2 regions of the Sphaerisporangium sp. NPDC005288 genome follow, and region 1 is predicted to be linked to the other one. Evidence: predicted binding sites of a transcription regulator. Region 1 holds the regulator's gene; the other holds the start of a gene.
The links. The regulator HrcA, encoded in region 1, represses chaperone genes, less so after heat shock. The targets are predictions, from matches to a motif close to TTGGCACTCTCNNNNNGAGAGTGCCAA.
Positions count from the first base shown of each region.

Region 2: a site for HrcA is predicted at 6,673-6,699, ahead of groES (co-chaperone GroES). Genes of this name have one in related genera too.

Region 1 is NZ_JBEXGT010000001.1:227,347-239,131, reverse strand. Features, by position in the region: gene rpsT (30S ribosomal protein S20) at 1-3, opposite strand, end outside; gene lepA (translation elongation factor 4) at 379-2,205, shown strand; gene hemW (radical SAM family heme chaperone HemW) at 2,380-3,597, shown strand; gene ABZU32_RS01010 (DUF4870 domain-containing protein) at 3,669-4,757, opposite strand; gene ABZU32_RS01005 (DUF3097 domain-containing protein) at 4,754-5,578, opposite strand; gene ABZU32_RS01000 (hypothetical protein) at 5,600-6,625, opposite strand; gene hrcA (heat-inducible transcriptional repressor HrcA) at 7,026-8,036, shown strand; gene dnaJ (molecular chaperone DnaJ) at 8,037-9,176, shown strand; gene ABZU32_RS00985 (16S rRNA (uracil(1498)-N(3))-methyltransferase) at 9,173-9,898, shown strand; gene ABZU32_RS00980 (hypothetical protein) at 10,126-10,851, opposite strand; gene ABZU32_RS00975 (SigE family RNA polymerase sigma factor) at 10,848-11,327, opposite strand; gene ABZU32_RS00970 (histidine triad nucleotide-binding protein) at 11,601-11,785, shown strand, end outside.
Region 2 is NZ_JBEXGT010000022.1:75,733-87,517, reverse strand. Features, by position in the region: gene ABZU32_RS21645 (hypothetical protein) at 1-162, shown strand, start outside; gene ABZU32_RS21640 (class F sortase) at 185-736, shown strand; gene tsaB (tRNA (adenosine(37)-N6)-threonylcarbamoyltransferase complex dimerization subunit type 1 TsaB) at 1,098-1,766, shown strand; gene rimI (ribosomal protein S18-alanine N-acetyltransferase) at 1,763-2,236, shown strand; gene tsaD (tRNA (adenosine(37)-N6)-threonylcarbamoyltransferase complex transferase subunit TsaD) at 2,229-3,260, shown strand; gene ABZU32_RS21620 (hypothetical protein) at 3,372-5,063, opposite strand; gene ABZU32_RS21615 (class I SAM-dependent methyltransferase) at 5,282-6,478, opposite strand; gene groES (co-chaperone GroES) at 6,791-7,105, shown strand; gene groL (chaperonin GroEL) at 7,214-8,836, shown strand; gene ABZU32_RS21600 (sigma-70 family RNA polymerase sigma factor) at 9,143-9,769, shown strand; gene ABZU32_RS21595 (hypothetical protein) at 9,766-9,972, shown strand; gene ABZU32_RS21590 (DUF5319 domain-containing protein) at 9,933-10,310, opposite strand; gene guaB (IMP dehydrogenase) at 10,833-11,785, shown strand, end outside.

The sequences.
Region 1 (11,785 bases):
CACGAAGAAGCCTCGGTGAAAGTCGATGGATGGGGCGCGCGGGCAGAGAGGGCGCGCCACACGCAGGTGAACAGGTTACCAACATGCCGTGGCCGCCCTCAAATCGACAGACCATGGCATACGCCTGCGCCGTCATCCTAGCGCAGTGACGAGCTCGACGGTCTTGGTGCCCGGTAAACTGGAGGGCGAAGCGCGGCACCGACACGCCTGCGTGGCCGGCGGGCCCATTCGGCCGGCGGCTCCGGGCGCGTGTTGCCGCGCATCTGCTGTCCGGGTGACGCTGCCTGGGTGACCACCCGGGCGTGCCACCATGGGTGGCGGCTGGCCCGCCAGCCTCCCGATCCATCGTCAATCCTGCCGAAACGGACCCCGGTGCGCATCCACCCTGGCCAGACCGACCCCGCGTTGATCCGCAACTTCTGCATCATCGCGCACATCGACCATGGCAAGTCGACGCTTGCCGACCGGATGCTGCAGCTGACCGGTGTGGTCGACGCCCGGCAGATGCGCGCGCAGTACCTCGACCGCATGGACATCGAGCGCGAGCGCGGCATCACCATCAAGTCGCAGGCCGTCCGGCTGCCCTGGGACGGGCACGTGCTCAACATGATCGACACGCCCGGCCACGTCGACTTCACCTACGAGGTGTCGCGGTCGCTGGAGGCGTGCGAGGGGGCGGTGCTGCTGGTCGACGCCGCGCAGGGCATCGAGGCCCAGACGCTGGCCAACCTCTACCTGGCGATGAACGCCGACCTGCACATCATCCCGGTGCTCAACAAGATCGACCTGCCGGCCGCCCAGCCGGACAAGTACGCCGAGGAGCTGGCGGGCCTCATCGGCTGCGACCCCTCGGACGTGCTGCGGGTGTCGGGCAAGACCGGCGAGGGCGTCCGCGAGCTGCTCGACCACGTCGTCGCGCACGTGCCGGCCCCCGTCGGCGACGCCGCCGCCCCGGCCCGGGCGCTGATCTTCGACTCGGTGTACGACACCTACCGCGGCGTGGTCACCTACGTCCGGGTCATCGACGGGCAGCTCTCCAAGCGCGAGCGCACGATCATGATGTCCACCGGGGCGGCGCACGAGACGCTGGAGATCGGCGTCATCTCGCCCGAGCCGGTGCCCTCCACGTCGCTCGGCGTCGGCGAGGTCGGCTACCTGATCACCGGCGTGAAGGACGTCCGGCAGGCCCGCGTCGGCGACACCGTCACCACCACCGCGCGCCCGGCGAAGGAGGCCCTCGGCGGGTACGAGCACCCGAGGCCCATGGTGTACTCCGGTCTTTACCCCATCGACGGCGACGACTACCCCGAGCTGCGCGAGGCCCTGGACAAGCTGCGGCTGAACGACGCGGCGCTGGTGTACGAGCCCGAGACCTCCGCGGCCCTGGGCTTCGGGTTCCGCTGCGGTTTCCTCGGCCTGCTCCACATGGAGATCGTCCGCGAGCGGCTGGAGCGCGAGTTCAACCTCTCGCTGATCTCCACCGCTCCCAACGTCATCTACCGGGTGATCATGGAGGACGGCAAGGAGAACGTCGTCACCAACCCCTCCGAGTTCCCGCCCGGCAAGATCGCCGAGATCTACGAGCCGGTGGTGAAGGCCACGCTGCTCTCGCCCGCCGACCACATCGGCGCGATCATGGAGCTCTGCCAGAGCCGCCGCGGGTCCCTGCTCGGCATGGACTACCTCTCGGAGGACCGCGTCGAGATCCGCTACACCCTGCCGCTCGGCGAGATCATCTTCGACTTCTTCGACCAGCTCAAGTCGCGCACCCGCGGATACGCCTCGCTCGACTACGAGCCCTCCGGCGAGCAGGAGGCCGACCTGGTCAAGGTCGACATCCTGCTCCAGGGCGAGGCGGTCGACGCCTTCAGCGCCATAGTCCACCGCGAGAAGGCCTACGCCTACGGCGTCGAGATGGCCAAGAAGCTCAAGGACCTCATCCCGCGCCAGCAGTTCGAGGTGCCCATCCAGGCCGCGATCGGCGCCCGCGTGATCGCCCGTGAGAACATCCGCGCCATCCGCAAGGACGTTCTCGCCAAGTGCTACGGCGGTGACATCAGCCGTAAGCGCAAGCTGCTGGAGAAGCAGAAGGAAGGCAAGAAGCGCATGAAGATGGTGGGCCGCGTCGAGGTCCCCCAGGAAGCGTTCGTCGCCGCCCTTTCCACCGAGAGCGGCGGCGCCGCCGACAAGGCCGCCAAGAAGTGACCTCCGCCCCGCCGCCCACCGCGAGGGGCGACGGGGCGGCCTTTTCCCAGAGCTCCGCGGTTGTCCACAGGCGGCGGCCGGCAGGCCGGACATCGGGGACATCTCTCCTGCGTCGTCCGTGAGTTGTCCACAGGCGGTGCGGGGGCACGCCTCCGCGGGCGGCAGACTGGGGGCGTGCCTTCCGTACTTCTCGACGGCGACGCCGTTCCCACCTCGGGCGAGCTGCCCGCCGAGGCCCTGAAGGGCCTCGGCTCGCGGCCCTTCGGGTTCTACGTCCACGTGCCGTTCTGCGCCACCCGCTGCGGCTACTGCGACTTCAACACCTACACCGCGGCCGAGCTCGGCCCGGGGGCCTCGCGCGCCGACTACGCCGCCACCGCGATCGAGGAGATCCGGCTGGCCCGCAGGGTCCTGGGTGAGGCCGAGCTCGCGGTGGAGACCGTCTTCTTCGGCGGCGGCACGCCGACGTTGCTGCCCGCCCGCGATCTCACCGAGATCCTCCGGGCGATCGACGGCGAGTTCGGGCTGGCGCCGGGCGCCGAGGTCACCACCGAGGCCAACCCCGAGTCGGTCGATCCCGCCTCCCTCGAGCGGCTGCGCGCCGGCGGGTTCACCCGCGTCAGCTTCGGCATGCAGAGCGCGGCCGAGCACGTGCTCACCGTCCTGGACCGGCGGCACACCCCCGGCCGCCCGGCCCAGGCCGTGCGCGAGGCCCGCGACGCCGGGTTCGCGCACGTCAACCTCGACCTCATCTACAGCACGCCGGGCGAGACCGACGACGACTGGCGCGCGTCCCTGGCCGCGGCCATCGAGGCGCGGCCCGACCACGTCTCGGCGTACTCGCTGATCGTCGAGGACGGCACCCGCTTGGCCGCGCGCATCCGCAGGGGCGAGCTGCCCATGCCCGATGACGACGTGGCCGCCGACCGTTACGTCATCGCCGACGAGATGCTGTCGCAGGCCGGCTTCTCGTGGTACGAGGTCTCCAACTGGGCCGCTTCCGAGCAGGCGCGCTGCCGCCACAACCTCCTCTACTGGACCGGCGGCGACTGGTGGGGCGTGGGTCCTGGCGCGCACGGTCACGTCGGCGGCACGCGCTGGTGGAACGTCAAACACCCGGCGGCCTACGCCTCCCGGCTGGCGGCGGGCGCATCGCCGGGTCACGCGCGCGAGGTGCTGTCACAGGACGACCAGAAGGTCGAGCGGCTGATGCTCGAACTGCGCCTCGACTCCGGCTTCCCCCTCGCCGAGATCGCGCCGCCCGCCCGCCCGGCCGTCGCCCGCGCCCTGGCGGACGGCCTGCTGCAACCCGGGCCCTTCACCCGCGGCCGAGCCGTGCTCACCCTCAAGGGCCGCCTGCTGGCCGACGCCCTCATCCGAGATCTCACCTGACCGGCGAGGGGCAGGCATGTGCACTGAAGGGCGACTCGGGGCCCAGCGGGCGATCAGCGGTTCGGCAGGAGTCAGCTGATGAAGCGGATGTTGAAGGGGTAGCGGTAGTTCTCGCCGCGGTTGGCCGCCACCGCCGCCATGATCATCAGGATCAGCGAGCCGATGCCGACGACGATCATCAGCAGTATTCCGATGATCACCAGAACCAGGACGGCGGAGACCGCGTAGGCGATGAAGAGCGTGATCTGGAAGTTCAGCGCCTCGGCCGCCTGGTCGCGGACGTAGGGCGACTCGTCCTTCTTGACCAGGTACAGAATGAGCGGGCCGAGGAAGGAGGTCAGCAGGCCGAGCAGGTGGGCGAGCATCGCCAGGGTCGTGTCGTCCGACCCCGGGCGCGGCCCGAACCTGCCAGGGACGTGCGGCCCGCCCGGGTACCCCGCCGGCCCGTACCCCGGCTGTCCGTAGCCGGGCTGCCCATAACCGGGCTGTCCGTAACCGGGCTGTCCGTAACCGGGCTGTCCGTAACCGGGCTGTCCGTAGCCGTGTTGCTCGTAACCGGGCTGCTCGTATGCCGCCGCCTGGTAGGGCGGGGGTGGCGCGTACCCGTGCTCGGCGGCGCCGGTGTCCCGGTGCTCCGCGCCGTACCCGGCGGGCTCGTCGCGAGGGCGGTCGGCCGGCGTGGCGGAGGACGCGATTCCAGACTCCTGGACGGGCGTGGCGGGCGGTTCGAAGGCGGGGGGTTCGGCGGGGGCGCCGGGAGCTTCGGACTCGCGGTCCTTGGCCGGTGTGGCGACGGAGGATACGTCGCCAGGTCGGCCGGCGGGGGGCTCGAAGCCGGGTTGCCGGAGCGGGGCATCGGCGGCCGACTCGGCATCGGCGTGCCGGAACGAGGGCGGTTCGGAGCCGGACTGCTGGACAGGCGTGGCGGGTGGTTCGAAGGTGGGGGGTTCGGCGGGGGCGCCGGGAGCTTCGGACTCGCGGTGCTTGGCCGGTGTGGCGACGGAGGACACCTCGCCAGGCCGACCGACGGGGAGCTCGGCGTCGGGGTGGGGCGCCGGGGTGGTGGGGAGTTCGGAGTCGAGGGGGTCGGCCGGTGTGGTGGGGGGATCGGAGCGGGGGTGAGGGGCGTTGGTCTCGGGGTCGTTCGGAGGGTGGCTCATGGCGTCTCCTCGATCGACACGAAGTCGATCAGCTCCTCTACCCGGCCCAGAAGCTCCGGCTCGAGGTCAGTGTAAGTCCGGACAGCGCCGAGAATGCGGCGCCAGGCATCCGCCGGTTCCAGCCGCCAGCCCAGGGCCTCGATCACGCCTTCCTTCCACGGGATCCCGCGCGGGACCTCGGGCCAGGCGCGGATGCCGACGGCGGACGGCTTGACGGCGGCCCAGATGTCCACGAAGGGGTGCCCGACGACGAGCACGTGCGGAGAGGAGACCTGGGCGGCGATGCGGCTCTCCTTGGACCCGGGGACCAGATGGTCGACCAGCACGCCGAGGCGCCGTCCCGGGCCGGGCTCGAACTCGGCCACGATGGCGGGCAGGTCGTCCACGCCCTCGAGGTACTCGACGACGACGCCCTCCACCCGCAGGTCGTGGCCCCAGATCTTCTCCACGAGGGACGCGTCGTGCACGCCTTCGACGTAGATGCGGCTCTCTCGGGCGACACGCGCCCGCAGCCCCCCGACGGCGATCGACCCGGACGCGCTGCGGCCGGGCCCCGTGGACGCGGCCTCCGGCGCCGGTCGCACCAGCGTCACCGGCCTGCCCTCCAGCAGGAACGCGGCGGGCGCCAGCGGGAACACCCGCCGCCGCCCGAAGCGGTCCTCCAGGGTGACGGCCTCCTTGTCACAGGCCACCACGGCGCCGCAGAAGCCCCCCTCGGCGTCCTCCACCACGAGGTCGAGCTCGGCCGGGACCTTGGGGATCTTGCCGCGCAGCGGCCTCCGCCAGTCTCCGGCCAGCACGTCCCGTCCGTAGTCCCGCATACCTGGGCACGCTAGCAAAGATCATGCCTGTGGCGGTGCCCCCTGCGGCCACGCGGCGCCGTAGGGGGCGGCGGCCGCCGCCTGCCGCTTGCGGTTCCGGCCGCGCCGCACCAGGACGACGATCGTGGTGACGACCGCGAGCAGGAACCCGGCCAGCGGGATCAGGAACAGCGAGGCCACGCCTCCTGCGAGGGCGCCGGTGTCGGCGGTCAGCGACTTGCCGACCCCGAACAGCACCTGCTTGCCGGCCTCGGCCTGGCAGCTCACCTTGTAGGTGCCCGCGGCGGGCACGCCGATGTCGAACACGGCCTCCCACACCCGGCCGTCGGCGGACACCGTCTGGGACGCCTTGGGCGAGGTGAGATCGACCTTCTTGCCGGCGCCGTCCACGGCGAGGCAGTTGATGTCGGTGGGCCCGGACGCGGAGGCGTACAGGATGGGCTTGTCCTTCGGGTCCATGGGGACCGACACGCTGCCGCCGCTCTGGAAGGTCTGCGTGGGCGCCGCGTCGGTGATGGTCTTGAACAGGCCGCCGGCGAAACCCACGATGCCCACGACGCCGCAGATCACCGCGACGAGCCAGGCGAGCACGATCCACAGCACCCGCGGCCGCACCGGTCCGGGCGCGGCGGGCGCGGGGGAGGCGTAGAGCGGGTGCGCCGCCTCGGACGCGGGCCCGCCGTAGGAGGGGCCCCCGTACGAAGGCGAAGGCCCGCCGTAGGGAGGCCCGCCGTGCGAGGGCCCGCCATAGGAGGGCCCGTCGTGCGAAGGCCCGCCATAAGAGGGTCCGCCGTGCGAGGGGCCGCCTGAGACGCCGTACGGCCCGCCGGCGGGCGCGCCGTGCGGCGAGGAGCCGGCGGGAGCGCCGTAGGGGGAGGGCCCGGCGGGAGCGCCGTACGGCGGACCGCCGGAGGCGGGGCCGTGCGGGCCGGGGCCCGAGCCGGGCGGAGCGCTCTGCGGCTGGGGAGGCGTGCCCTGCGGACCCGAGGAGTCCGGACGCGGCGGTCGCCTCGTCGCGTCGGTCAGGCGGGGATCGATCTCGCTCATGAAGCGAGTCTGGATCAGATGACTTGCCGCCGAATAGCAACCCACTTGCCATCGGCCGGGCATCCGGCCGGGCGAGTGCCCGCCGTCGCTTGTCGCGGACCCGCGAGTCGGCCGTGCGGGGATCACTTCCACCGTCCGGGGGACCTACCGCACAACTTCACAAGGACGGGTGGGCGAGGTGGAGGTCTGGGGGGTGGGAGGGGCCACGTTTCCACGCCGGGGGGCGGTGGGCGGTGGTGGGATGGGCGGAGTCGAGCCGATTCGCGGGAGAGTGGGGAGGGTGGTGCGGTCTGAGTTATCGCACCCTGAGGCCCATGGCCGTACACTTGGCACTCGGGAACACTGAGTGCCAGACCAGGCGTTTACGCAGGCACGAACGCGAGGCAGGGAGGTGAGCACGTTGCTCGATGAACGCAAGCTGGCCGTTCTGCGCGCCGTTGTCGAGGATTTCGTGTCCACCAACGAGCCGGTCGGGTCGAAGGCATTGGCGGAGCGTCACAATCTGGGGGTCTCGCCCGCCACCGTGCGCAACGACATGGCCGTGCTCGAGGAGCAGGGCTACATCACACAACCCCACACCAGCGCGGGGCGGGTCCCCACCGACAAGGGCTACCGGTTGTTCGTCGACCGGCTGTCCCAGATCAAGCCGCTGTCGGCCGCCGAGCGCCGTGCGATCGAGACGTTCCTGGCGGGCGCCGTCGATCTCGACGACGTCGTGACCCGCACCGTGCGGCTGCTGGCGCAGCTGACCCGCCAGGTGGCCGTGGTGCAGTACCCGTCGCTCATCCGCTCGACGGTCCGGCACGTCGAGCTGGTGCCGCTGGCCGAGCGGCGCATCATGCTCGTGGTGATCACCAACACCGGCCGCGTCGAGCAGCGGGTCGTCGACCTGCCGGACGTGGTGGCCGACGACCAGGTCGCCCACCTGCGGGCGTTGCTGAACGCCTGCCTCGACGGATGCAGGCTCGGCCGGGTGGCCGAGACGGTCGCCGACCTTCCCGAACGGCTGCCCGAGGGCGACCGGCCGATGGCGACGACGATCCTGTCGGTCCTGCTGGAGACCCTGGTCGAGCGGCACGACGAGAAGATCGTCTTCGCCGGCGCGGCGAATCTCGCGGGCGACTTCAGCGTCGGCCTGCGTGAGGTGCTCGAGGCGCTGGAGGAGCAGGTCGTGCTCATGCGCCTGCTCGGCGAGGCGAACGACCACTCCGCCCTGACCGTGCGCATCGGCTCGGAGAACCCCTACTCCGGGCTTCACGGCACCTCGATCGTCGCCGCCGGGTACGGTTCGGGCGACAATGAACTGGCCCGGCTCGGAGTGCTGGGCCCGACGCGAATGGACTACCCGGTGACGATGGGAGCGGTGCGCGCAGTGGCACGCTATGTCGGCCAGATCCTGGCGGGATCCTAAGTGGCCCGCGACTATTACGGCATCCTCGGGGTGCGCCGTGACGCCACTCAGGACGAGATCAAGAAGGCGTATCGCCGCCTCGCACGTGAGCTCCACCCTGACATCAACCCCGATCCCGAGACGCAGGAGCGCTTCAAGGAGATCAATCAGGCGTACGAGGTCCTGTCGGACCCGAGCAAGCGCCAGATGTTCGATCTCGGCGCCGATCCCTTCGGCGGCGCCGGAGCGGCCGGCCCCGGCGCGGCGGGCTTCGGCGCGGGGTTCCCGTTCAGCGACATCATGGACGCCTTCTTCGGCGGCGGAGGCGGCGCGCGCGGCCCCCGTTCGCGGGCCAGGCGCGGGCGCAACGCCACCATCCGGGTCGAGCTCGACCTGGCCGAGTCGGCGTTCGGCACCACGCGCGAGCTGGTCGTGGACACCGCCGTGCTGTGCGAGGTGTGCCAGGGGTCGGGCGCGGCGGCCGGCACCCATCCCGACACCTGCGACATGTGCCACGGCCGCGGCGAGATCTCCCAGGTCACCCGGTCGTTCCTCGGCCAGGTGATGACCGCCAGGCCCTGCCCCCAGTGCGGCGGGTTCGGCTCGGTCATCCACCACCCGTGCCAGGAGTGCTCCGGCGACGGGCGGGTGCGCACCCGGCGCACGATCAAGGTCCGCATCCCGGCCGGCGTCGAGGACGGCACCCACATCCAGCTCGCCGGCGAGGGTGAGGTCGGCCCCGGCGGCGGCCCGCCCGGCGACCTGTTCCTCGAGATCGTCGAGCGCCCGCACGACACGTTCGAGCGGCGCGGCGACGACCTGCACTGCACGGTGCAGATCCCGATGACCGCGGCGGCGCTCGGCACGATCCTCACCGTGCAGACGCTCGACGGGGCCGAAGAGCTGGACGTGCGCCCCGGCACCCAGTCGGGTCAGGTCATCCCGCTGTACGGGCGGGGCATCCAGCGGCTCAACGAGACCGGCAGGGGCGACCTGCTGATCCACGTGAACGTCGAGACCCCCACCAAGCTGGACGCCGCCCAGGAGGAGCTGCTCAAGGAGCTGTCCAAGCTGCGTGGCGAAGAGCGCCCGCCGGGCAAGTTCGCGCCCGGCCAGCAGGGCTTCTTCTCACGCCTCCGGGACGCTTTTAACGGCCGATGAGCGTCCCGGTTTTCCTGGCCGACGACCTGTCCGGTGACGAGATCGTCCTCGGCGGCCCCGAGGGGCGGCACGCCGCCACCGTGCGGCGGCTGAGGGCGGGCGAACGGGTCGACCTGACCGACGGCGCGGGCGCGGTGGCCGAGTGCGCCGTGCGCGACGCCGGGAAGGACTTTCTGCGGCTGGAGGTCGTCGGCCGCCGCGTGGTGCCCGCGCCCGACCCGCGCCTGGTCGTCGTCCAGGGGCTGCCCAAGGGCGAGCGGGGCGAGCTGGCGGTCGAGATGATGACCGAGGCGGGCGTGGACGTCATCGTCCCGTGGGCCGCTGCCCGGTGCGTCACCCAGTGGAAGGGCGAGCGCGCCGCCAAGTCGCTGGCGCGCTGGCGCTCCACGGCCCGCGAGGCCGCCAAGCAGGCCCGGCGGTTCCACCTGCCCGAGGTCGCCGAGCAGGCGAGCACGGCCGAGGTGGCGGCACTGCTGCGCGGCGCCGCCGCGGCGGCCGTCCTGCACGAGGAGGCCGTCGTGCCGCTGTCGCGCCTGGAGCCGCCGGCGAGCGGCGACATGGTGGTGGTGGTCGGCCCCGAGGGCGGCATCACCGACGAGGAGATCAAGCGGTTCCAGGAGGCCGGCGCCGCTCCTGCCCTGCTCGGCCCGACCGTGCTGCGCACCTCGACCGCCGGCGTCGCCGCCGCCGCCGTCCTGCTCACCCGCTCAGGCCGCTGGTGAACTCTCCCGGACGCCGCCCCCGCTGACACCGCCGCCGCCGGCCGCGCCTAGGCCTGCGACTGCGATTGCGACTGCGACTGCGACTGCGACTGCGAGAAGCATCCGCCCACAGGGCGGCGCCGGCTCATCGAAAGCCCGGCTCACCAGCAGAGCCCTGCTCGCGAGGGCGTCGGCCTAAGACCGGCGCCGGGCCGGGAGGAGCCGCCGTGCCCTGGTCGGGACGGCGGCTACTCCTGGGAGGTGTTCGTGCTGCTGTCGGCCTCGGTGGTCATCAAGGGGGTGGCCGTGGGCGCCGGGGGGTCGCTGGGGGCCTGGGAGGCGGTCGGGGTCGGCTGCTCCACCGTCGGCCTCGGAGACGGCTTGGGGGTGGCCGAGGCGGTCCGCGTGGGCGTGGGCGTCGTGCTCTGGCGGCTCGGCGTGGGCCGCGGCTCGGTCGTCCGGTCGGGCTGCGACTCGGTGGCCGTGGGCTCCGCGCAGGGCTGCGGCGAATCCGACGCGTCCGGCTCCACGGCGGTGGGCGCGGCGGTGGCGCAGTCGTTGCCCGGCGACGCCGTCACCGAGGGCGAGGGGACCGCCGGCGCCGTCCCGCTGGGCGACGCGGCCGGCCGCGACGTCGGCGAGCCGACGACCGCCGACGACGCGTGGACGCCGTTCGGCGGGCGTTGCGTGCTCGACTCGTCGGGAGGTGAGGTGTCGTACTGCACCTGGATGATGTGCTGGCCGGTGCCGATCTGGACCTTCAGGCCCGGCACGAACATCACCACGGCGGCGGCCACCAGGACGGCGCCGAACGCCGAGGCGGCGGCTCGCCACCAAAAGATGCCCCGCACGCCGCGCTGCTCGATGCGGGTGCGGATGATCTGCAATCCTTCCGCGGAGGGCACGACAGAATCCGCCTCCGCGCGCAAGACACGGCGCAGGACCTCGCCGTACTCGTCGGGGGACTCGGTCATGACAATTGCTCCAGTGTCGTGCGTAGTGCGGCCATGCCGCGGGCGGTGTGGCTCTTCACCGCGCCCTTGCTGATGCCCATGGCGTGCGCGATCTCGGCCTCGGAGAGGTCGCCGTAGTAACGCAGAACCAAGGCCTCGCGCTGCCTGGTCGGAAGACCGCGCAGTGCCTCGATCACGGCGGACCGCTCGAGCTCTCCTATGGCTCCGTTCTCCGCGCTCGGCGCGTCGGGCAGCCCCTTGGGGGCGTACTTCTCCACGACGGCACGGTGGCGGAGCACTGAGCGCGATCGGTTGACGACCGACTGGCGCAGGTAGGCGAGTGCCTTGTCGGTGTCGCGCAGGCGGCGCCACGCCCCATGGAGGGCGACGAACGCGTCCTGCACGACTTCCTCCGCGGTCGCGGTATCGCGCACCAACAGCATGGCGAGACGCACAAGAGACCGATAGTGGGCGCTGTAAAGCGCCGTCACGGCCATGTCGGCGTCCCATCCGACGGGCACCGCCCCCAGCGACCTTTCGGCCACGAGGGTCTCGGTGGTCACATCTGTTGGACGCACGGCCTTTCCAGAGGGTTTACGCTCTGGCGATTCTTTAGGGGGCATGACCCAGTTGTGTCCTCGCCGATGGCCTGGCCGACACTGACCGCTGTCTGACGCTGAAGTGTCGCACACCAACCCTAGCCGCGCGGATCTTTCCGCGGGACCTCCTCGGTATTACCGATTGGCAACAGAGGTGACTACCATGCGGGCGTGACAGACTGCCTGTTCTGCAAGATCGTGGCCAAGGAGATCCCCGCCGCGGTCGTCCACGAGACCGAGCGCACGCTGGCCTTCAGGGACGTCAATCCCCAGGCGCCGACACACGTCCTGGTGATCCCCAAGGGGCATTACGAGAACGCCGCGGCGCTGGCCGCCGCCGACGACGGCCTGGCCGA
Region 2 (11,785 bases), on a different contig from region 1:
GTCGTGCCCACCCGGGCGCCGCGCGCGGGCGGCGGCGGCACGGCGGCCGGCGGACCGGCCGAGGAGCCCTCCGGCATCCCTGGCGGGGTGGTCGCGGCGGCCCTCGCCGCGGCCCTGGCCGGCGGCGTCGCGGTGGCCCGCCGCAGGTCCAAGACCGGCTGAGCTTCGCGCCCCCGCACCACCCATGGCTGACTCCCCCAAGTGGCTGAAGGTCGTGGCGATCGGGTTCGTCACCGGGACGATCATGTTCGCCATGACCAACCGGGACAAGGACGCCGCCGCGCCCCGGCAGGCCGCCACCGTCCCCAAGCGCATCGACATCCCCTCGCTGGACCTCAAGGCGCCCCTGATGAAGCTCGGGCTCTCCGACGACGGAGAGGTCGAGCTGCCGCCGTTCGAGAAGCCCGCGACGGCCGGATGGTTCGACCAGAGCGTCGTGCCCGGCGACGAGGGCGCCTCGGTGATCATCGGGCACGTGGACACCAAGACGGCCCCCGCGGTCTTCTACCGCCTCCGCGACGTCAAGAAGGGCGCCCTGGTCAAGATCCTGCGCAGCGACGGCAAGACGGCCACCTACAAGGTCGACGCCATCGAGCAGATCGCCAAGGACCACTTCCCCGCCCAGCGCGTCTACGTGGACGACGGCCTCCGCCTCATCACCTGCGGCGGCGTCTTCGACCGCAAGACCCACGAATACCTGGACAACATCATCGTCTACGCCTCAAAAACGCCCTAACCCTGCGCCATGGCGCTCGCTCCGCGCGACCGGAGCGAGCGCCACAAGCACGGCTCCGGCTCCCCGCCCGCCTGTGGCATGTGGCGGTCTCGTCCCCTGAATCCTCGTGGCCTTGCCCGTCAGGGTGTTTCCATGCCGTTTTCCACGGCTTGGCCCCCAAGGCGTGCTCGGGCGCGCCGGTGTCCTGACCGACGAGGGAGGAAGTGCGAGGAACGAGCGCTTCCGAGTGAGGAGGGAAGGGCACCGGCTCAAAGGCGCCCGAGCATCGCGCGAGCGGAGCGAGCGCCATAAGCAGGGCGCCCGAGCACGCGCGACCGGAGGGAGCGCCATAGGCACAGCCAAACACCACTAGGCTTGATTCGTGCTGGTCTTGGCCTTCGATACCGCGACTCCGGCCGTCACGGCGGCGCTTCACGACGGCGAGCGGGTGCTCGCCGAGTCGACGACGATCGACGCGCGCCGTCACGGTGAGCTGCTCGTTCCGTCCGTGCGCGAGGTTCTGCGCGAGGCGGGGGCCTCGCTGCGCGATGTGACGGCGATCGTGGCGGGGGCGGGTCCCGGGCCGTACACGGGGCTGCGCGTGGGGCTGGTGACGGCGCAGGCGTTCGCCTTGACGGCCGGTGTCCCGGCGTACGGGGTGTGCACGCTGGATGTGCTGGCGTACGCGAGCGGCCTGGACGAGCCGTTCATGGTGGCGACCGACGCGCGCCGCAAGGAGGTCTTCTGGGCGCGCTACGCGGACATGCGCACGCGCGTGGAGGGCCCGTCGGTGGACCGTCCGCAGGATGTGCCGGGCGGGTTGCCGGTGCTCGGGGCGGGCGCGCGCATGTACGCCGAGATCGTGGGCGAGGACCGGCTGGTGCCGGGCGCCGCCGACTATCCGGCCGCGGGCGCGCTGGCCGGGCTGGCCGCCGAGCGCCTGGCCAAGGGCGCCCCTGGGGACGACGGGGTGCTGACGGCGCCGCATCCGATCTACCTGCGCCGTCCGGACGCCCGGGTGCCCGGTCCGCCGAAGAAGGTCACCGTATGACCGGCGCCACGCTGCGCCAGATGACCGAGAACGACCTGCCGGCGGTTCTGGCGATCGAGCGTTCGACGTTCCCGTTCGACGCCTGGAGCGAGGGCATGCTGCGGGGCGAGCTGGCCGACCAGCCGCGCACCCGGCACTACATCGTGGCCGTGGCCGGCGGAGAGGTGGTCGGGTACGCCGGGCTGGCGGCGGCGGGCGACCAGGCGGACGTGCAGACGATCGCCGTGAACGCGGGCCACCAGCGGGCGGGCATCGGCAGCGCGATGTTGCGGGCGCTGCTGGAGGAGGCCGGGCGCCGGGGCGCGACGGCGGTGTTCCTGGAGGTCCGGGCGGACAATCCGCCCGCGCAGGGGATGTACGAGCGTTTCGGGTTCGAGCGCATCGGGTTGCGGCGCGAGTACTACGACGACGGGACCGACGCGATCATGATGATGAGAAAGCTGGAGGAGGCGGGGAACGCGAATGGCTGAGGAACCTCTGGTCCTGGGCATCGAGACCTCCTGCGACGAGACGGGCGTCGGCATCGTCCGCGGGAACACGCTGCTGGCCAACGCGGTCGCCTCGAGCGTGGAGGAGCACGCGCGGTTCGGCGGCGTCGTGCCGGAGGTGGCGTCGCGGGCGCACCTGGAGGCCATGACGCCGACCGTCGAGCGCGCCTTGGAGCAGGCGGGCCTGCGCTTCTCCGACATCGACGCCGTGGCCGTCACCGCGGGCCCCGGGCTCGCCGGGGCGCTGCTGGTGGGGGTCGCGGCGGCCAAGGCGTACGCGCTGGGGCTCGGGGTGCCGCTGTACGGGGTGAACCACCTGGCGGCGCACGTGGCGGTGGACCAGTTGGAGCACGGTCCGCTGCCCAAGCCGTCGATCGCGATGCTGGTGTCGGGCGGTCACTCGTCTCTGCTGCTGGTCCCGGACGTCGCCAAGGACGTGATCTCCCTCGGCTCGACGGTGGACGACGCGGCGGGCGAGGCGTTCGACAAGGTGGCCAGGGTGCTCGGCCTGCCCTTCCCGGGCGGCCCGTACATCGACCGCGCGGCGGCCGAGGGGTCGGGGACGGCGGTCGCGTTCCCGCGCGGCAAGTACGACGACGGCACGCTGGACTTCTCGTTCTCGGGGCTCAAGACGGCCGTCGCGCGCTGGGTGGAGGCCAAGGAGCGCGCGGGCGAGCCGGTGCCCGTGGCGGACGTGGCGGCGTCCTTCCAGGAGGCCGTGGTGGACGTGCTGACGCGCAAGGCGTTGCAGGCGTGCCGGCGCTACGAGGTGGACGATCTGCTGATCGGGGGCGGCGTGGCCGCCAACTCGCGGCTGCGCGCGCTGGCGCAGGAGCGGTGCGACGCCGCAGGGGTGCGTCTGCGCGTGCCGCGTCCGGGGTTGTGCACCGACAACGGCGCGATGATCGCCGCTCTCGGGTCGGAGCTGGTGGCGGCCGGGGTGGCCCCCTCGCCGCTGGACATTCCCGCCGACTCCTCCATGCCCGTGACCACCGTCCACGTCTGACGGCTCGCCACCCGATGCCCGTCGGGTGGGGCGGCACCGGGATGGTCCGTCTTGAGGTGCCGCCGGGGTGGTCCCATTGGAGGGGCGGCGCCGGGCGGTCGGGAGGCGCGGTCAGTCCTTGGGGGAGCGGGCGGGGCGCAGGAGGGCCTCGGCGAGCGCCAGCATGGTCTCCTCCAGGGCTCCGAGCCTGCGGGTGAGGTCGCGGTGCGTCGGCTGGACGATCTGGTCGACGGTTTCTGAGAGCTGGTCGCGGTCGGGGCGGGCGCGGACCAGCTCCACCAGCTCGCCCAGGGGCGGCAGGGCCGCCGCGGCCTCGGTGAGCCGCTCGTCGAGCGTGTCGAACCGCCTGCCCTGGTCGTCGGACTGGGCGCGGATCAGCTCGCCGACGCGTTTGTGCACCTCGCCGACCTCCAGCAGCGCGGGCAGCTGCCCCACCCGCTGGTTGACCGCCTCGACGCGGTCGTCCACCATCTCCAGCCGCTCGTTGACGTCCTCGAACCCGGCGTCGATGGCGCCGAGGCGTTCGTCCTGCTTGGACAGGCGGCCGTCGACGCCGGTGAGGTGCTGGGCCAGGTCGGTGAGGCGGCCGTCGGCGTCGGCGATCTGCTGTTTGACGCCGGCGAGGTTGCCGTCGACCCCGGCGAGGCACGACTGGACCGTCTCGATGCGGTCGTCGAGCCCGGTGAGGCAGGACTGGGCCGTGTCGACGCGGCCGTCGAGCTCGGTGAGGCACGATTGGGCGGTCTCGATGCGGCCGTCGATGCTCTGCAGGCGGACGTCGACCGTCTCCAGCCGTCCTTCGACCGCCCCGACGTGGCTGTCGACCGTGTCGAAGCGGCCCGACAGGTCGCTCACCCGCCCGTCGGTGGTGTCCACCCGTCCCGCGATGGTCTCGAGCCGCCCGTCGAAGCCGGCCAGCCGGTCGCTCACCGCCGCGAGCCGACCGTCGACGCCGTCGAGCCGACCGTCGACGCTCCCGAGGCGCTGGTCCACGCTCTCGAGCCGCCCGTCCAGCGCCTCCAGCGGCGCAAGGCGGCCTTCGACGCCCTCCAGGCGGGCGGCCAGGCACGTCTCGGTCTCGGCGAGCTTGGCGGTCATGCCGTCGACCTTGCCGGCGAGCTGCTCGATGGAGCCGGTGAGGCGCTGGACGGCCGACGAGAGGGTCTCGTCCAGGCCCTCGCCGAGGTCCAGGACGCCGCCCTCGACGCGCTCCGTGCGCTGGGTGAGGTCGAGCAGGGCCTTGTCGACCCGCGTGAAGCGGCCTCCCGCGGCTTCCATGCTCGCGCCGAGCTGGGCAAGGCGCCTGGTCAGCTCGGGCATGCCCTGGGTGCCCTCCAGGACCGCCTGGAGGCGCTTGAGGGCCTCGGCGACGCCTTCGCGCACGGTGCCGAGGTCGGTCCACAGGCCGGGCAGCTCGGCGATGGGCTTGACGCGGTCGCCGACGGCCTCGATGCGGTCGCCGAGCCCGGCGACGCGGTTGCCCACCCCGTCGACGCGGTCGCGCACGATCTCGACGTGCTGCGCCAGGCCCTCCGCCCAGGCGGGGGGACGGCTGACCAGCTCGCCGAGCCGGCCGCTGACCCCTTCCAGCGCGCCGTTCAACCCGCCGAGCTCGCGTTCGCGGACCTCCCGCAGCAACCACTCCATGCCTTCCAGCCGCTGCCGGATCTCGTCGAGCACGGCGCCCTGGGTGCGCTGCTCGTAGACGTGGTCCTGCGCCGCCCTGGCGAGCAGTTCGCGCATGCGGTCGGAGATGGCGGTCTGGCTTCCAGCCTGGAGGAGGGTGTGGTTGGAGTGATCCACCGAAAGCTCCTTCACTCGCGGGCGGTCGGCCGCACGGCGGTGGGGTCGGTACGGTCGTTCTCTGTGGCGAATCGGGCGGGTGCACCATGGATCAGGCAGAATCCCGCGCGTTGGCCAACTGTAGTGGCTCGGCCGGTGACTTTCGGGTCCGACTTTAAAACATCGTGATTATCGCTGGATTGCCCCCATTTGTTGGCGGCGAAAGGCATCGTGGCAGGTCAGGATGGGTCGCAGATGATGGCGAAGGGACGTTCGCCGATGCGGGTCAGCACCACGACACACGAATTATCCCCGGAAAGATGCAAATCTCGCCGTAGGCGCTCCAGGTCGAGCGCCGAACCGCGTTTCTTCAGCGTCACCGTGCCGACGCGGCGTTCCCGGAGTGCGGCGCGCAGGCGTTTGAGGGAGAAAGGCAGGGTTTCCCGGACTTCGTACCGCGACGCCCACGGAGTCGTGGCCGGGTCGTCCCCGGTGATGTAGGCGATGTGCGGGTCGAGCAGGTGGCCGGACACCTGGGCGGCGACCTCGGCCACGAGATGCGCCCTGATGGCCGCGCCGTCCGGTTCGTACAGATAGCGCGCCACCGGCCCGTGGCCGGGCGCGCCGAGGGACGGGTCGGCCGGCAACGTGTGACCGGAAGGCAGCAGGGTCGCCCTGCGCAGGATCGTCTCGGCGGAGCCCGGGTCCCCGCCCGCGGCGAAGGCGCCCGTCCACAGGACGGCCTCCTTGACCTCGCCGCGGTAGGACACCCATTCGGCCTCGGCGCCCTGCGGGATGAACTCGTAGGGGATGCCCGGCGCGACCTTCAGGCAGGCGGCGCGCGCCCGGGCCACCATGGCGAGCACGGCGGGCCACGGCGGCGAGTACCCCATCGGGTCGAAGACCCGCCTGCCGGTGGACCGCCGCGCCGGGTCGGCGAACAGCACGTCGTAGGCCGCCGGGTCCACCTCCGCGGCGTCCGCGGCGCGGACGGTGACGCGGTCGCCGAGGTCGAGCGCGAGGACGTTCGCCCGCGCGACCTCGACGGTGAGCGGGTCGAGGTCCACGGCGTCGACCTCGCATCCGGCGCGGGCCAGGGCGATGAGGTCGCCCCCGACGCCGCAGCAGGCGTCGGCCACGCGCGCGCCGGCGGCGAAGCGGCGGGCGCGGTGGGCGGCCACCTCGGCGCGGGTGGCCTGCTCCAGCCCGTCGGGGGTGAAGTACATGCGGGCGGCGTCGTGCCCGAACTTGACCGCGCCGCGCGCCCGGAGTCGCGCCTGGGTGAGGGCGGCCGCGGCGAGAGGGGCGTCGTAGGTCTTCCTCAGCCGGCTGGCGGCCGTCACCGGATCTGTGCCGTCCGTCACAGCGCCCACGGCCTCGCCGAGGGCTTTCTGCCCGCGGGGGGTCAGCAATTCGCGGAAGGCGTAGAGGTCCACGTCTCCCGACGCTATCGCGCTGCTCCCACCTGCGTGGCCGGACCTCGTGAGCGCGCGGGGTCACCGCGACCGTGCGCCGAGGCCGCCCCCATAGGCGGACAATTCGGGCGAGTCGTACGGTGGCTCATGACCGGACTGACCTGGGGCGGCCTGTCCGTGTTGACTGTGTCGGCGGCCTTGCATACTGTTCAGTGTTGGCACTCGGCTAGTGAGAGTGCCAATCAATAATGCGACGAGGCAGGTCTGACACCCGCGACGGCAGGCCGCTGGTCGCCTCTTCAGCTCATCACCACAATCTGAAGGGGAGGTCCGATCGTGACGACCGCCACCAAGGTTCCCGTTAAGCCGCTCGGCGACCGCATCGTGGTCCAGCCGCTTGAGGCCGAGCAGACGACCGCTTCCGGACTGGTCATCCCGGACACCGCCAAGGAGAAGCCCCAGGAGGGCAAGGTCCTCGCGGTGGGCCCGGGCAACTGGGACGAAGACGGCGAGAAGCGCATCCCGCTCGACGTCAAGGAAGGGGACGTGGTCCTCTACAGCAAGTACGGCGGTACCGAGGTCAAGTACGGCGGCGAGGAGTACCTCGTGCTCTCCGCCCGCGATGTTCTCGCGATCATCGAGAAGTAAGCCCCGGGGCGCGTAAGCGACCACCTGTACGGAGCCTTACCCGAATACGCGTGTCAAGCCCCGGGCCCTTTCACGAGGCCCGGGGCCTGACGCTGGGAGGACCTTTTAATGCCCAAGATCCTGGAGTTCGAGGAGGACGCGCGGCGCGCTCTTGAGCGCGGCGTCAACGCCCTCGCGGACGCCGTCAAGGTGACCCTCGGGCCGCGCGGCCGCAACGTCGTCATCGACAAGAAGTTCGGTGCGCCGACCATCACCAACGACGGCGTCACCATCGCCCGCGAGGTCGAGCTCGAGAAGCCATACGAGAACCTCGGCGCTCAGCTCGCCAAGGAAGTGGCGACCAAGACCAACGACATCGCCGGTGACGGCACCACCACCGCCACCGTGCTCGCCCAGGCGATGGTCCGCGAGGGCCTGCGCAACGTCGCCGCCGGCGCGTCGCCGCTGTCCCTCAAGCGCGGCATCGACCTGGCCGCCCGCGCGGTCAGCGACCGCCTCCTCGAGCGGGCCCGTCCCGTCGAGGACAAGAAGGAGATCGCCAATGTGGCGACGATCTCCGCGCAGGACGCCAAGATCGGCGAGCTGATCGCCGAGGCGTTCGACAAGGTCGGCAAGGACGGTGTGATCACCGTCGAAGAGTCCAACACCATGGGCCTGGAGCTCGAGTTCACCGAGGGTCTCCAGTTCGACAAGGGGTACCTGTCGCCGTACATGGTGACCGACCCCGAGCGCATGGAGGCCGTCCTCGAGGACGCCTACGTCCTGCTCCACCAGGGCAAGATCTCCTCGATCGCCGAGTTCCTGCCGCTGCTCGAGAAGGTCGCCCAGACCAAGAAGCCGCTGTTCGTGGTCGCCGAGGACGTCGAGGGCGAGGCCCTGGCCGTCCTGGTCACCAACAAGATCCGCGGCACCTTCACCTCGGTCGCCGTCAAGGCGCCCGGCTTCGGCGACCGCCGCAAGGCGATGCTGCAGGACATGGCGATCCTGACCGGCGGCCAGCTGATCTCCGAGGAGCTCGGCCTCACGCTGGCCAACGCCGGCACCGAGGTGCTCGGCACGGCCCGCCGCATCGTGGTCACCAAGGACACCGCGACCGTCGTCGACGGCGCCGGCGACCCCCAGGCCATCCAGGACCGCGTCCGCGAGATCCAGCACGCGATCGAGCAGACCGACTCCGACTGGGACCGCGAGAAGCTCCAGGAGCGCCTCGCCAAGCTGTCGGGCGGCATCTGCATCCTGCGCGTCGGCGCGGCCACCGAGGTGGAGCTCAAGGAGAAGAAGCACCGCCTCGAGGACGCCATCTCCGCGACCCGCGCCGCGATCGAGGAGGGCATCGTCTCCGGCGGTGGCTCCGCGCTCGTGCACCTGGCCAAGGAGCTGGACGACCTCGGCCTGACCGGCGACGAGGCGACCGGCGTCTCCATCGTCCGCCGCTCGCTGGTCGAGCCGGCCCGCTGGATCGCCGAGAACGCCGGCCTGGAGGGCTACGTCGTCACGGCCAAGGTCGGCGAGCTGCCGGCCGGCCACGGCCTCAACGCCGCCACCGGCTCCTACGGCGACCTCATCGCCGAGGGCGTCATCGACCCGGTCAAGGTCACCCGCTCGGCCGTGCAGAACGCCGCGTCCATCGCCGGCATGCTGCTCACGACCGAGGTCCTCGTGGTCGACAAGCCCGAGGAGGAGGCTCCGGCCGCCGGGGGTCAGGGTCACGGCCACGGTCACGGCCACTGATCCGATCAATCGATCGAAGCACGGCTCCCGCCGCAGGGCGGGGGCCGTGTTTTTTGCGTCGAATCGATTTTGCCGCCCCTCGATTTGACGGGACGGTAAACCGACCGGTGCGGCAGTGCGTCGGCCAGGGCGCTCCGCGCCGCCTGCGAGCTGGTGCGACATCTAACGAATATCCAGCGAATTCGGGTCGCGAGTGAAATATGCAAACACTACTGTGTTCGCTCGATTACCCTGCGTTATCGTCGCGTCAATGTGACCAATCCGTATCCGTTCACTATGACGACATGCGCGATCGTGGCGGGCATCATGCCTAACGTGACCGAGGGATGCGTCGCCGACGCCAAAGCTGGGGTAAGGCTTGCGACGAGATCGGACGAGTCCGACCTCAGGGATCTGACGAGCCTCGCCGTGCAAGGAGATCGCACCGCGATCGAGTCACTGCTCGGGCAACTGCGCCCGATGGTGGTGCGCTATTGCCGTGCCCGTCTGGGCCGGGTGTCCGGCCATTACCACATAGCCGACGACGTGGCCCAGGAAGTCTGCATCGCTGTGCTGGCCGCGCTGCCGCGCTACCGCGACATGGGGCGCCCGTTCGCCTCGTTCGTCTTCGGCATCGCCTCGCACAAGGTCGCCGACGCGCTGCGCAGTTCGGTGCGCTCCGCCGTGCCCACCCAGGACCTGCCGGACGGTCCCGACCAGGGGCCGGGGCCCGAGGAGACCGTGGTGCGCTACATCGAGGCCGAACACGCCCGCGCGCTGCTGTCGCGTCTTCCGGAGAACCAGCGCGAGCTGATCATTCTGCGGGTGGTGTCGGGACTGTCGGCCGAGGAGACCGGTAACGTACTGGGTATGTCACCAGGTGCGGTTCGCGTCGCCCAGCATCGGGCGCTGGCAAGGCTGCGGGCGATGGCCGACATGGAGTCGATAGCTTGACCGCCCTCCACCCGGCCCGTTCACTGCGAAAACGGGGGTCCGACGCCGACGCCGACGTGGTCAGGACGGACGCGATCATCGACGCGCTCGCCGGGCGGCGGCCTCTCGACCAGGACGCCGACCCTGTGGTGGGCCTGCTCCAGGCGCTCACCAGGGACGTCGATCAGCGGCTCTCCTCGGTGTCGATCACCCCGTCGACGTAGCCTCTGGCGTACTCCCAGCTCACGTAGTCGGCAGGGTCGGGGGCGAAGGCCGGCTCGTGCACCTGGGGGCGGCCGTGGTCGATCATCTGCCGCAGGTTGCCGCGCAGCAGGTCCCAGTCGAAGTAGTGCCGTTCACCGCACTCGGGGCAGTCGAGGACCAGCCCGAGAACCCCCTGGGGCTCAAGGAGCGAGCGGAAGACCTCTACATCGGCGAGGTCGGTCAGCGCCTCCTCGCGTTCGGTCGTGGTGAGCGGCTCGGAGTCGTCGAGATCACCGAGCACGGAGGCAGGGTCGTTGGGGTCTTCCGCGAAGGGGTCGCGGGGGACGTCTTCCAGCACGCATTCCACCTTATGACCCCCACCTACCCTGATGAGGGCAAGTGGCGGGGATGCCCAGGACGCCCGCCACCTCGCCTTCGCCTCCCGTGGCACAGCGGTCACGGCGGTCACACGCCGCCTGGCGGCGTGAGGAGCGCCGGCCCGGCGAGCAGGAGACCCCGCTTCTCCAGGGAAGGGACGGTCTGCGCCGATGGGGCAGGGGTTCGCGGGCCGAGGGAAGCGTGACGCCTCGCCGTGCGTTGTCCACACCGGGCGCCAGGACTGAGATCTCCGCTCTCTGGTGCCGAAAAGATGACAGGACCTGAAATTTCTCTGTCCGCTGTGCCACATCGACCGGCCGCCCACCGAACCGGCAGATCATCGGATCTCTCGACCCGTTCATCCACAGGAACGGACGGCCGCCGGATCGTCGGGCCGGTTGTCCACAGGGTCGCCGAGCCGGTGATGAGCGGACCACTAAACTGACCGCAGGGGGCCGGCGCCTTTCCCCATCTTGAGAGCGCCATGGCAGGAGGGTTGCAGATGGCCAAGTTCACCGAGCCGGGGCTCACGTTCGACGACGTGCTCCTGGTGCCCGCGTACTCCGATCTGCAGCCGGGTGACGCCGACACCACCACCCGCCTGTCGCGGTCGATCACGCTGCGCATCCCCCTGGTCTCCGCCGCGATGGACACCGTCACCGAGGCGCGCATGGCCGTGGCGATGGCACGTCAGGGCGGCATCGGCATACTGCACCGCAACCTCTCCATCGAAGAGCAGGCCCAGCAGGCCGATCTGGTCAAGCGCTCCGAGGCCGGCATGGTCACCAACCCGGTGACCTGCTCGCCCGACGACACCCTCGCCGACGTCGAGCAGCTCTGCGCCCGTTACCGCATCTCCGGCGTCCCGGTCACCGACCGCGGCGGCGTCCTGGTCGGCATCGTCACCAACCGCGACATGCGCTTCGAGACCGACCAGAGCCGGGTCGTGCGCGAGGTCATGACCCCCATGCCGCTGGTCACCGCGCCGGTCGGGGTCTCCCGCGACCAGGCGTTCCACCTGCTGCGCCAGAACAAGGTGGAGAAGCTCCCCCTCGTCGACGCCGAGGGCAGGCTGCGCGGCCTCATCACGGTCAAAGACTTCACCAAGAGCGAGCAATATCCTCTCGCCACCAAGGATTCCGACGGCCGCCTGGTCGTCGGCGCGGCGGTGGGCGTCGCCGGTGACGCCGAGCAGCGCGCCATGGCGCTGATCGAGGCGGGCGTCGACGTGATCGTGGTCGACACCGCCCACGGCCACTCCCACGGGGTGTGCGACATGATCGCCAAGATCAAGGCCAACGGCAGGGTCGACGTCATCGGCGGCAACGTCGCCACGCGCGCCGGCGCCCAGGCGCTCATCGACGCCGGCGCCGACGCCGTCAAGGTCGGGGTGGGCCCGGGCTCCATCTGCACCACCCGCGTCGTGGCCGGGGTGGGCGCCCCGCAGGTCACGGC